DNA from 2 places in the Massilia sp. MP_M2 genome. Region 1 is predicted to be linked to the other one. Evidence: predicted binding sites of a transcription regulator. Region 1 holds the regulator's gene; the other holds the start of a gene.
What was found. Region 1 encodes HrcA, which represses chaperone genes, less so after heat shock. Its sites were predicted from a motif close to TTAGCACTCNNNNNNNNNGAGTGCTAA; they were not measured.

Region 1 (5,516 bases):
AATTCAGCGCAGCACGAGTTTCAGTGCCGGCGTCTCGCCATAATCCTCGTAGCGCTCGTTGATGCCGCCGATACAAAAGGCCAGCTCGTCAAACAGATCCGGCGTGGCCGCCTTCATGGCGGCGGCGTCGAGGATCACGACCTCGAGCACTTCGTCTGGCGCCAGCTGGAAGCGGGTCATGTTTTCGTCGTCGCGCAGGTAGCTCAGGCAATCGACCCAGGCGTCGATGCTGTTCGCATACGACGCCGGGAAACCGAATGCAGCCCGGCTTTGCGCATGAAACGACGCTTCGTCGACGATTGCCGCGCCGTTCAGTTCTGTAACGGCCATATCAGGCTTTCAAGCCCAGCACGTCCTGCATGTCGTACAGGCCGTGGGATTTGTCTGCCAGGAAGCGCGCGGCGCGCAGCGCGCCATGTGCGTAAGTGACGCGGCTGCTGGATTTGTGGCTGATCTCGATGCGCTCGCCCGTGCCCAGGAACATGACGGTATGGTCGCCCACGACGTCGCCGCCGCGCACGGTGGCAAAGCCGATCGTCGATGGATCGCGCTCGCCGGTGACGCCTTCGCGGCCGTACACGGCGCATTCCTTGAGGTCGCGGCCGATGGCGTCGGCAATGACTTCGCCCATCTTGAGCGCGGTGCCCGATGGTGCATCGACCTTGTGCCGGTGATGCGCTTCGACGATTTCGATGTCGTAGCCTTCGGCGAAACTTTTTGCGGCCATTTCGAGCAGCTTGAGCGTGACGTTCACGCCCACGCTCATGTTCGGCGCGAACACGAGCCCGACCTTCCCGGCGGCGGCGGCGATCTCGGCCTTGCCGGCCTCATCGAAACCGGTGGTGCCGATCACCATCTGCTTGCCGTTGGCAGCGCAGTAAGCGAGGTGCGCCAGCGTGCCTTCGGGGCGGGTAAAGTCGATCAGTACGTCGGCATTGTGCAGGCCGTGCTTGATGCTGTCTTCGATCATCACGCCGGTGAGAAAGCCCCCGAAGGCGCCGGCATCCTGACCGATGAACGGCGAACCGGGCATGTCGAGGGCGCCGGCCAGGCGGGCGTCGGGTGCGTACTGGATGGCTTCGATCAGCATGCGGCCCATGCGGCCGCTGGCGCCGGCTACGGCGATATTCAACATCGTCATGGCAATCCTTACTGCTGGGTTGCCGGGGCGGTCACCGTAATCGGTGCGACCGGACGGCTTTCCGGCTTGTCTTTCTTTTCAGGCACTTTGGCAGGGCCCGCGATACGGTCGATGTAGTCGCGCTCGCTTGGCAGGTTGCCGCCTTCGAAACGCTCGACCACGTCATCCTTGAAGAACACGGTGACGCGGCTGGTGGTCAGTTCGCCATTGCCACGGGCCAGGTAGAACGGGTAATCCCAGCGGTCGGCATGGAAGGCATCGAGCAGCAGAGGCGAGCCGAGCAGGAAGCGCACCTGGTCGCGCGTCTGGCCGGCCTTCAGCTGGTTCAGCATCTCTTGCGAGACGAAGTTACCCTGCTGAATGTCCGGACGGTAAGGCGAGAAGATCCACAGGAACTTTTGCAGGCGCGAGGCCTGCACCGTCTGCGCGCCGGCATTGGCGATGGCGGCCGACTTGTCGGCATCGGCGGCAGTGGCCGCAGCGTCCGTTGCCACCGGTGGCGCCGCACGGGTCTGGTTGCGCCAGGATGCGCAGCCCGACAGCGTCAGCGTGCAGACGAGCCCTGCCGCCAGCACCGCCTTGGCGGAAAATCGATGGGATACGGCTTGTTTGACGCGCATAGGTAACCTCAAATCGTTCGAGCGGGAGCTTTCAAAACGCTATATCATAAAGCACTCCGCCAATATGCGAGTAACAAACATGAGTAACAATCCGACCGACCTGAAGGCAAGCGGCCTGAAGGCCACGCTCCCGCGCCTGAAAATCCTGGAAATCTTCCAGAACAGCGCCGTGCGTCACCTCACCGCCGAAGATGTCTACAAGATCTTGTTGGCCGAGAATATGGACGTTGGCCTGGCCACTGTCTACCGCGTCCTGACGCAATTCGAGCAGGCCGGCCTGCTCAACCGTAACCACTTCGAAACCGGCAAGGCCATCTACGAACTCAATGCCGGCTCGCACCACGACCACCTCGTGTGCGTCACCTGCGGCCGGGTCGAAGAGTTCTACGACGAAGAAATCGAGCACCGCCAGAAGATGATTGCCCAAACCCATGGCTACACGATCGTCGACCACGCGCTGGCGATCTACGGCAGTTGCCCGCAGTGCCAGGCAGCGCGCAAGACCAGTTAAGTCATCTGCGGCCGGCAAGGCTGCACGACAAAAAGGGCGCACCGGAATTTCCCGTGCGCCCTTTTTTGCGTCTAGCGACCTTACGGCTGGCTGAGCGCGTTCGACAGCAGCTTGGCGGTGATGTCGACGATGGGAATGACCCGCTCGTACGCCATTCGCGTGGGGCCGATGACGCCCAAGGTGCCGACGATGCGGCCATCGACGGCGTACGGCGCGGTGACCACGCTCATCTCGTCCATCGGCACCAGGTTCGATTCGCCGCCGATAAAGATCTGCACCCCGCCGGCCTTGCTCGACATGTCGAGCAATTGCATCAGGCCGGTCTTTTGCTCAAACATTTCGAACATCTGGCGCAGCGAACTCATATTCGACGACAGGTCGGTCACCGACAGCAGGTTGCGTTCGCCGGAAATGACCACGTCGTCGCTGTCGGCCATGGCCTCGCTGCCCGCCTCGACCGCAGCATGCATCAGGCGCCCCATGTCGTTGCTCAGCTGGCGCAATTCGCCGCTCAGGCGTTGGCGCACGCCGTCGAACGACTGGCCGGCAAAATTCTGGTTCAGGTAATTGGCCGATTGCGATAATTGCGTCGGCGTGTAGTCGACATCGGTCAAGAGCAGGCGGTTCTGCACATCGCCGCGCGGATCGACGATCACGAGCAGGATGCGCTTTTCGGACAGACGCAAAAATTCGATCTGCTGGAACACTGATTCGCGGCGCGGACTTTGCACCACGCCGGCAAATTGCGACAGCGACGAGAGCATCTGCGCCGCGTTGGCGATCAGCTTTTGCGGATGCTGCAGCGGCAGGCGCATGCGCTCGGCGCCGACCGTTGTTTCATCGAGTTGCTTGACGGTCAACAGGGTATCGACAAACACGCGATAGCCGCGCGGCGTCGGAATCCGGCCGGCTGATGTATGCGGACTGGCGACAAAGCCCATGTCCTCGAGGTCGGCCATGATGTTGCGGATCGTCGCGGGCGACAATTCCAGGCCCGACAGCTTGGACAGCGCGCGCGAGCCGACCGGCTGGCCGTCGGCAATATAGCGTTCGACGAGCGCTTTGAGCAGGGTTTGGGCACGGTGATCGAGTTGCATGGTTCCGGGAAACGTCTTTTTCTGTGGTGCTGCGGTGAGAATCAAATTGGGGCGCGGCACGGCAGCGCAAGGGTTGCTGACCGATCCCAGTGTTATACGCGCATCGGCGCGGATCCGTGTGGCAACTCGTGCGGCGGCTCCTGTGGCGGCTTATGTGGGGGCTCGTGTGTGGCATCGAGCCAGGCGAGCAGCGCATCGATGCTGTCCACCTCGACATCGGGCCGCACCTGGTCGGCCAGCTCATTGACCTTGCCGCTGCGGTTCATCCAGGCGGCGCGCAAGCCCGCCTGCTGGGCGCCCTGGACATCGAGCAGCAGGTCGTCGCCCACATACAGGGTGTCGGCCGGCTGCACGCCCAGCGCAGCGCAGCCGGCCAAAAAAATCCCCGGGTCGGGCTTGGCGCGGCCAAAGTCGCGCGCCGCCACCGATGCCTGGAACTGGTCGGCCAGGCCGATCGTGGCCAGATCGGCCACGCCGTTCGTGACCGAGCCGAGCAGAGTTCGCTGCCGAAGCCGCGCCAGGCCCGGCGCCACATCGTCATACAGCGTCACGGCATTGCGCGCGGCGACGAAGAGGACCATGGCCTCGTCCACCCGTGCCACATCCTCGCCTGCCTGCCCGAACGCGGCGACCAGACCGGCGTGGCGCAGTGCGCTCAGGTCGATGGCGTACTCGGGCTGGCGTGCCAGCAATTCCAGGCGCGCCTGACGCAGACTGTCGATCGTGAACCGGGCCGCCACGCGCGGTGCATGCTGCTGCAGCCACGTATATAGAATGGTTTCGGCAGCCCGGATCACGGGCACGATTGGCCACAGGGTATCGTCGAGGTCGAACAGTACGGCTTTGGGCCAGGGGCGGCGGGTCATCGGCTTCCAGGGAACAGGCATGAAAAAACGCTACGCCAGCATAGCGATGCAGGCCGCCAAAAGCAAACCGCACGGTCGGCGCGTTGCTTATGTGACATTGTGCTTACAACCTGATACACATGGAAATGGGACGCAAATGGACCGGTTGCCTAATAAATGAACTAAAATGTTGAGCGATTTTTAATTCCAACCGCGCAGCCTGCGCTTTCCCGCTAGATTTTTTGGAGAATATATGAAGAGTTCCTACCTGTGCGCAAGCGCAGCGCTGGCATGCGCGGTCGTGTTGACTGCTTGCGGTGGCGGCGATGGCCAACTGCTGCTGGCTGGTACGATTACCGGCGTGACCAAGCCGGGCATGGTCCTGACCAATAACGGCGGCTCTGACTATGAAGTCCCAGTGCCGGCTAACGGTACGGGCGTGACCCAGTTCCTCTTCCCGAATCGCATCTCGTCCGATGACAAGTATGATGTGCAGATCAAGAGCACGCCGACCAATGTCGATGCGTCGACGTGCCGGCTGGCTCAGAACAAGGGCCGTGCAGGCTTCGACGTCACGACGATCCAGATCGCTTGCGAATTCAAAACCCAGGCCCTGACCGGCACCGTGAGCAACCTCAAGAACGACCTGATTCTTGTCAATGGCGCCAACCGCGTGATCGTTCCCGCTGGCGCGACCACGTTCAGCATGGCCCGCGTCGCACAAGACGCGCCCTATGGCGTGTCGATTCTGACGAATCCTGCCAACCAGAGCTGCACCATTGCCAACGGCGTCGGCACCATGGGCGCGGCCGATGTGAACAACGTGACCGTCACGTGCGCACCTTAATTTTTCTGGAGTCAAACGCATGAAGTCTTCCCTGATCCGCCCGGCGCTTGCGCTGGCGCTGGCTGCAAGCCTGGCCGCCTGTGGCGGCAGCGACAAAGCAGAATTCACCGTTGCCGGTACGGTGAACGGCCTTGTTTATGAGGACCTGGTCCTCACCAATGCCGGCGTGCCATTGAAGGTCGTACCGCCAACCACCCCCGAAGCACCTGTTCGCTTTGCCTTCCCGGACAAACTGGAATACGGCGATACCTATGATGTCCGGGTCCTGACGCAGCCGAAGCACCAGTTCTGCGAGCCCGGCGCACCGGTCAACGGTTTTTACGCCAACAACGCCGACACGGCGGGCCGTCTCGTATCGATCGACATCGTGATGAAGTGCACGATCAACGAATACACCGTTGGCGGCACGATCACTGGCCTGACCGGCGCCGGCCTGGTGCTGGCCAATGGCAGCA
Region 2 (5,516 bases), on a different contig from region 1:
CGTCACCAAGCTCGATGGCACCGCCAAGGGCGGCGTGCTGGCCGCAATCGCGCAGAACCGCCCGATTCCCGTGTACTTCATCGGCGTGGGCGAAAAGCTGGAAGACCTGCAGCCATTCAATGCCGAAGAATTCGTCGACGCCCTGCTCGGCTGATCGAACAAGGACCCCATGATTGCATTCCAGTCAGTATCGAAGCAGTACACCCATGGCGACGCGCGGGGCAGCTACGCGCTGCACGACGTCACGCTCGACATCGCCAAGGGCGAGCTCGTCTACCTGGCCGGCCCGTCGGGCGCGGGCAAGTCGACCCTGATGAAAATGGTTGCCGGCGTCGAGCGGCCAACCAGCGGCAAGGTGATCGTCAGCGGGCATGACGTCGGCCGCATCAAGCCGGCCGGGATTCCTTTCCTGCGCCGCAATATCGGCATCATCTTCCAGCAGCAACGCCTGCTCAACGACCGCAATATCCTGGCCAATACGATGCTGCCGATGCTGGTGACCGGTGCGCGCACGGCAGAAGCCGAGCAGCGCGCCCGCGCCGCGCTCGACAAGGTCGGCCTGCTCGACCGCGCGCGCGCGATGCCACTTGAACTGTCGGGCGGCGAACAGCAGCGCGTGGCCGTGGCGCGCGCGATCGTCAACCGGCCGCAGATCATCCTGGCCGACGAACCCACCGCCAACCTCGACCGCGTCGCGGCCGACAAGGTGCTCGATGCGCTGCGCTCGTTCCATGCGGTCGGCGTCACCTGCGTGATCTCGACCCACGACGATTACGTGCTGGAGCGCGCCGAGCGCGTCATCCGGCTCGAAAATGGCCAACTGGTCGGAGGTGCAGCATGAGCCCGTGGTTGCGCCAGCACCGTTTCGCCCTGGTGGCCGCGCTGTCGACCGTGCGCAAGTCGCCCGGCAGCTTCCTGTTCAACGTGCTCGTCGTCGCGCTGGCGCTCACGCTGCCGTTCGCGGGCCTCACCTTGCTCGACAATGTACGGCCGCTGTCCGAGCAGTTATCGGTCGACCCCGAGATCAGCCTGTTCATGGGCGAGGATGTCAGCCGCCCCGATGCACAGGCGTTGCTGCCGCAGATTCGCCAGATCGTGGCGCAAGGCAAGGGCGAGGTCACGTTCGTGCCGCGCGAAGAAGCCCTGGAGTCGCTCAAGGAACGCAGCAGCCTGGGCGGCGTGCTGGAAACGCTGGGCGAGAATCCGCTGCCGGACAGTTACGTGATGAAACTGGACGGCTTCGCCAACGCAGGCGCCGCGGCGCAGGTTGACGCCATCACCGAGCGCCTGCGTGCCCTGCCGGGCGTCGAGACGGTGCAGGTCGACTCTGCCTGGGTCAAGCGCCTGGCCGCGCTGCTCGGCATCCTGCGCCTGGCCCTGTTGCTGCTGGCCGGCACGCTCGGTATTGTCGTCATCGCCGTGGTGTTCAATACCATCCGCCTGCAAGTGCTGACGCAGAAGGAAGAAATCTCCGTCTCGCAACTGCTCGGCGCCACCAACGATTTCATTCACCGCCCGTTCTTCTACACCGGCGCCCTGCTCGGCCTGTGCGCGGGCGGCGTGGCGCTGGGCGTGGTGGCGCTGGCGCTGCACCCACTCAATGGCGCCATCGCTGAATTTGCACGGCTGTACGGCTCGCAATTCCAGCTGGCGCCGCTGGGCGGGCTGGCCATTGCCGGCTTGCTGGCGGTCAGTGCCGGACTGGGCCTGGTTGGCGCCCTGCTGTCGGTCCGTCGTCACCTGGCACGCATGCGCTGAGGGACTGCAGGGGTGCCGGCAGCGGCACTCCTACAATATTGCTGAATAAAAAAGATGGGCCCAGGGTATTGAAAAAACCCCACGTGGCACCACCTTTAGAGCAGGGCGAGGCGACCGTTGCGCTGCCTCCCCGATTACCTGGCCATCAACATGCGCCGCCGCGCGCCGATGCTCCTACGGTCACTTCGCACTTCCCTACGCTGTCTTGCGTAGAACTCCTACAGACCTTCCCAGGCGTACGTGCGTTAGTCAACAGAGCGGTTCTCCAGCACGCCTTACTCTGAACCTATCCGCGATTTCCCCCGTTTATCGGCTCAACCGTGGGCTGAATCAAGTGACTAGCCGACTGATGTTCCAGAATGGATTGCTTGCGGAATTAATTCCCATGGGCAATACTTTGGACAGTCTTAAGTTCTGGCCACGTTCTGGCACTCTATTTGGGGGAGTGCTAATATATGGTCCAAGGCAATCGAATTTCAAGAAAAAGTATCCGCTTAACACGAAGCGACATGCGCTTCGTGATGGCGTCACCGGCATGAGGCCGAGGCCCATCAGGATGCAGTAAGATTATTAAAAGGGAAATAAACATGTCCGCACAATCCGCATTGGTCCCGACCAGCAATCGTGCTCTGGGACTAGGTTTCACCGGCAATCTCGGCAATATCGATGCGTACATCTCGGCGGTGAACCGCCTGCCGATGCTGACGCACGAAGAAGAGATGTCGCTGGCAAAGCGGCTGCGCGACGATAACGATCTCGACGCAGCGCAAAAGATGGTGCTGTCGCACCTGCGCCTGGTGGTGTCGATCGCGCGTGGCTATCTGGGCTATGGCCTTCCACACGCCGACCTGATCCAGGAAGGCAATATCGGCCTGATGAAGGCAGTCAAGCGTTTCGACCCGAACCAGGGCGTGCGCCTGGTGTCGTACGCAATGCACTGGATCAAGGCCGAGATGCATGAGTACATTCTCAAGAACTGGCGCCTGGTGAAGGTCGCGACGACCAAGGCGCAGCGCAAGCTGTTCTTCAACCTGCGCAGCAACAAGACCGGTCTGGACGCGATGTCGCCGGGCCAGGTCGACGATCTGGCCAAGCTGCTGGGCGTCAAGCGCGAAGAAGTGATCGAGATGGAAACCCGTCTGTCGGGCCGCGACATCGCGCTCGAGTCGCCAACCGACGACGAAGACGACAAGTTCTCGCCGATCGCCTACCTGTCGTCGGAGCAGCAAGAACCGACCAAGGTACTCGAAGCGCAGCAGGTCACACGTCTGCAGTCCGAAGGCCTGGAATCGGCGCTCGGCAAGCTCGATCCGCGTTCGCGCCGCATCATCGAAGCGCGCTGGCTGGCCAACGACGACGGTTCGGGCGCCACGCTGCACACGCTGGCAGAAGAATTCAGCGTGTCGGCCGAGCGGATTCGCCAGATCGAATCGGCTGCCCTGAAGAAAATGAAGGGTACGCTGACGGCGTTTGTTTAAAGCCGCCCTGCTCTCTCTGGAACCCCGCCTTGGCGGGGTTTTTTTATGCGGTTTGGTTTTTTGCAATGGCGCTTCTGTGGATTTTTAGCTGTAGGGTGGACGGGTTGCCCGTCCACGCGTTCAACAAAATGTGGCCGCCACGAAACCGGAGTAATTTGAACGCGTGGACGGCATAGCCGCCTCGCCGGCCACGTCCACCCTACGGCTTTTTTGCGGCATCTACGCACGCTGAACGAACGCACAGGCTCGCGGCCCCAGCCCATTAAAGCAGCCGCCAACACGTTTGCGGCCCATTGGCTAGAATGGCCCTTCTGACACGTCAGCTCAAGGAAAAGCCATGCCTGATTCAACGCCGTATGTCCCGCCAACCGTCTGGACCCCGCCTGCTACGCCGGGCGGCGCCTTTGCCAGTATCAATCGCCCCGTCGCCGGATCGACCCACGAGGGGGCGCTGCCGGTAGGCGAGCACCCGCTGCAACTGTATTCGCTGGCCACGCCCAATGGCGTGAAGGTCTCGATCATGCTCGAGGAACTGCTGGCCGCCGGCCATGCGGGCGCCGAGTACGATGCCTGGCTGATCCGCATTAACGATGGCATGCAGTTTTCGAGCGGCTTTGTCGACGCCAACCCCAATTCGAAGATTCCCGCCCTGGTCGACCGCAGCGGTGCCGAGCCCGTGCGCGTGTTCGAATCAGGTGCCATCCTGGTGTACCTGGCCGAAAAATTCGGCGCTTTCCTGCCGAAGGATGGCGTGGCACGTACCGAGACGATGAACTGGCTGTTCTGGCAGATGGGCTCGGCGCCATTCATGGGCGGCGGCTTCGGCCACTTCTATGCGTATGCGCCCGAAAAACTGCAGTACCCGATTGACCGCTACGCGATGGAAACCAAGCGCCAGCTCGACGTACTCGACCGCCATCTGGCCGACAACCGCTACATGGCCGGCGACGACTACACGATCGCCGACATGGCCATCTGGCCGTGGTATGGCGGCATGGTGCTCGGTCAGCTGTACGACGCCGCCACGTTCCTGTCGGTGCACGAGTACAAGCACGTCAAGCGCTGGGCCGATGCGATCGCTGCGCGCCCGGCCGTGGTGCGTGGGCGCAAGGTCAACCGGTCGTTCGGGCCGGCAGAAGACCAGGTACTGGAACGCCACAGCGCTGCTGATCTCGACTGATCGCACGTGCCTGGGCATGCGCCGCTGCACAACGCCCCGCGACTGAGCAAGGCCTGCGTCATGCTTTGGGCGGCCGTTTCTTGTCCTGACGCTTCGTCGCGCGCGCCTTGTGCTGTTCCCAGCGGGCGGCAGGCAGGCGTGCATCTTGGAGCGAGCTTGCCCGCGTGTCGTGGTAATACGGCACGTCGGCCCACGCCACTTCGACCACGACTTCCCGGACGTCGGATAATTGCTGTGTCTCGAACGCCAGCTCGCCAGATTCGACAGACCCGGCGGAGCGCGACAGCTTGACGATCTTGTCGGGGACGCTCAGGTGAATTTCGGCTTCGCTGCCCGGATCGACATGGCGAAACAAGGGTAATCTGCCCGCCAGGCCCGGGATGACTTCGCGGCCTTCGTCGGACAGCGCCAGTGTCAGGGTGCGCGTGGCCGGGTCGTAGCGCGTGGCGCGCACGTCGGCCACATAATGCAGCGCGCGCGCAGCCTTGTTCTGCAGCCGCACGACGACCTGCAGGCGCGCATCCAGCGGGGCCACCGACTGGATGGATGCGCTCAGCTCGTCGGATTTGCTGTCGTTGTTCGCCATGTATCCCCCTTGTCGATTGCCTGCGATTGGCCCAGTACGCCGGCCACGGCCGTGATATCGCAAAACCGCTCGCCCAATCGTTGCCGGAAGCGGGTTTTACTCTTTGTCGTCTGTAGCAGCGCGCGTTCGCAGAACGCCAGCTCGCGCCGCACCTGCGCGGCCGGTAGCGCCGCCCATAATGTGCAGATCGGCACTTCGGGCGCCCATGCATCGAGCGCTTCGGTGAAAGCGCGGCCGATCGCCGGGGCGTCGGCGCCGGCCAGATACCGGGTCAGCAGCGCGTGCATCAGTCTGACCGGCGCGACCAGTGCCCACTGCATGTAGGGGCTGGGCCAGGCACGCTCGCGCAGCAATGCCATCAACTGCGCCGGCGTCTCGGTGGATTGTCCGTCTGCGCTTTCCCAATAGGCGCTGGTACCCAGCAAGGCTGCGTGGCGCCGCTCGGCGTGAAGGCGATCGGGGTGCAGCGCAATGAATGCGGTGCCCAGCTGCGTGCTGCTCATCACGCGGCGGC

Region 2: rpoH (RNA polymerase sigma factor RpoH) is a predicted target of HrcA. The motif match lies at 2,184-2,210, and genes of this name have one in related genera.

What each region holds. Positions count from the first base shown of each region.
Region 1 is NZ_JBCHJF010000004.1:379,023-384,538, forward strand. Features, by position in the region: gene RCH14_RS11995 (barstar family protein) at 4-330, opposite strand; gene dapB (4-hydroxy-tetrahydrodipicolinate reductase) at 332-1,141, opposite strand; gene RCH14_RS12005 (outer membrane protein assembly factor BamE) at 1,150-1,761, opposite strand; gene fur (ferric iron uptake transcriptional regulator) at 1,841-2,272, shown strand; gene hrcA (heat-inducible transcriptional repressor HrcA) at 2,353-3,369, opposite strand; gene RCH14_RS12020 (HAD family hydrolase) at 3,462-4,235, opposite strand; gene RCH14_RS12025 (hypothetical protein) at 4,468-5,061, shown strand; gene RCH14_RS12030 (hypothetical protein) at 5,081-5,516, shown strand, end outside.
Region 2 is NZ_JBCHJF010000001.1:814,892-820,407, forward strand. Features, by position in the region: gene ftsY (signal recognition particle-docking protein FtsY) at 1-154, shown strand, start outside; gene RCH14_RS03640 (ATP-binding cassette domain-containing protein) at 170-841, shown strand; gene ftsX (permease-like cell division protein FtsX) at 838-1,758, shown strand; gene rpoH (RNA polymerase sigma factor RpoH) at 2,346-3,236, shown strand; gene yghU (glutathione-dependent disulfide-bond oxidoreductase) at 3,574-4,416, shown strand; gene RCH14_RS03660 (hypothetical protein) at 4,475-5,002, opposite strand; gene RCH14_RS03665 (hypothetical protein) at 4,969-5,516, opposite strand, start outside.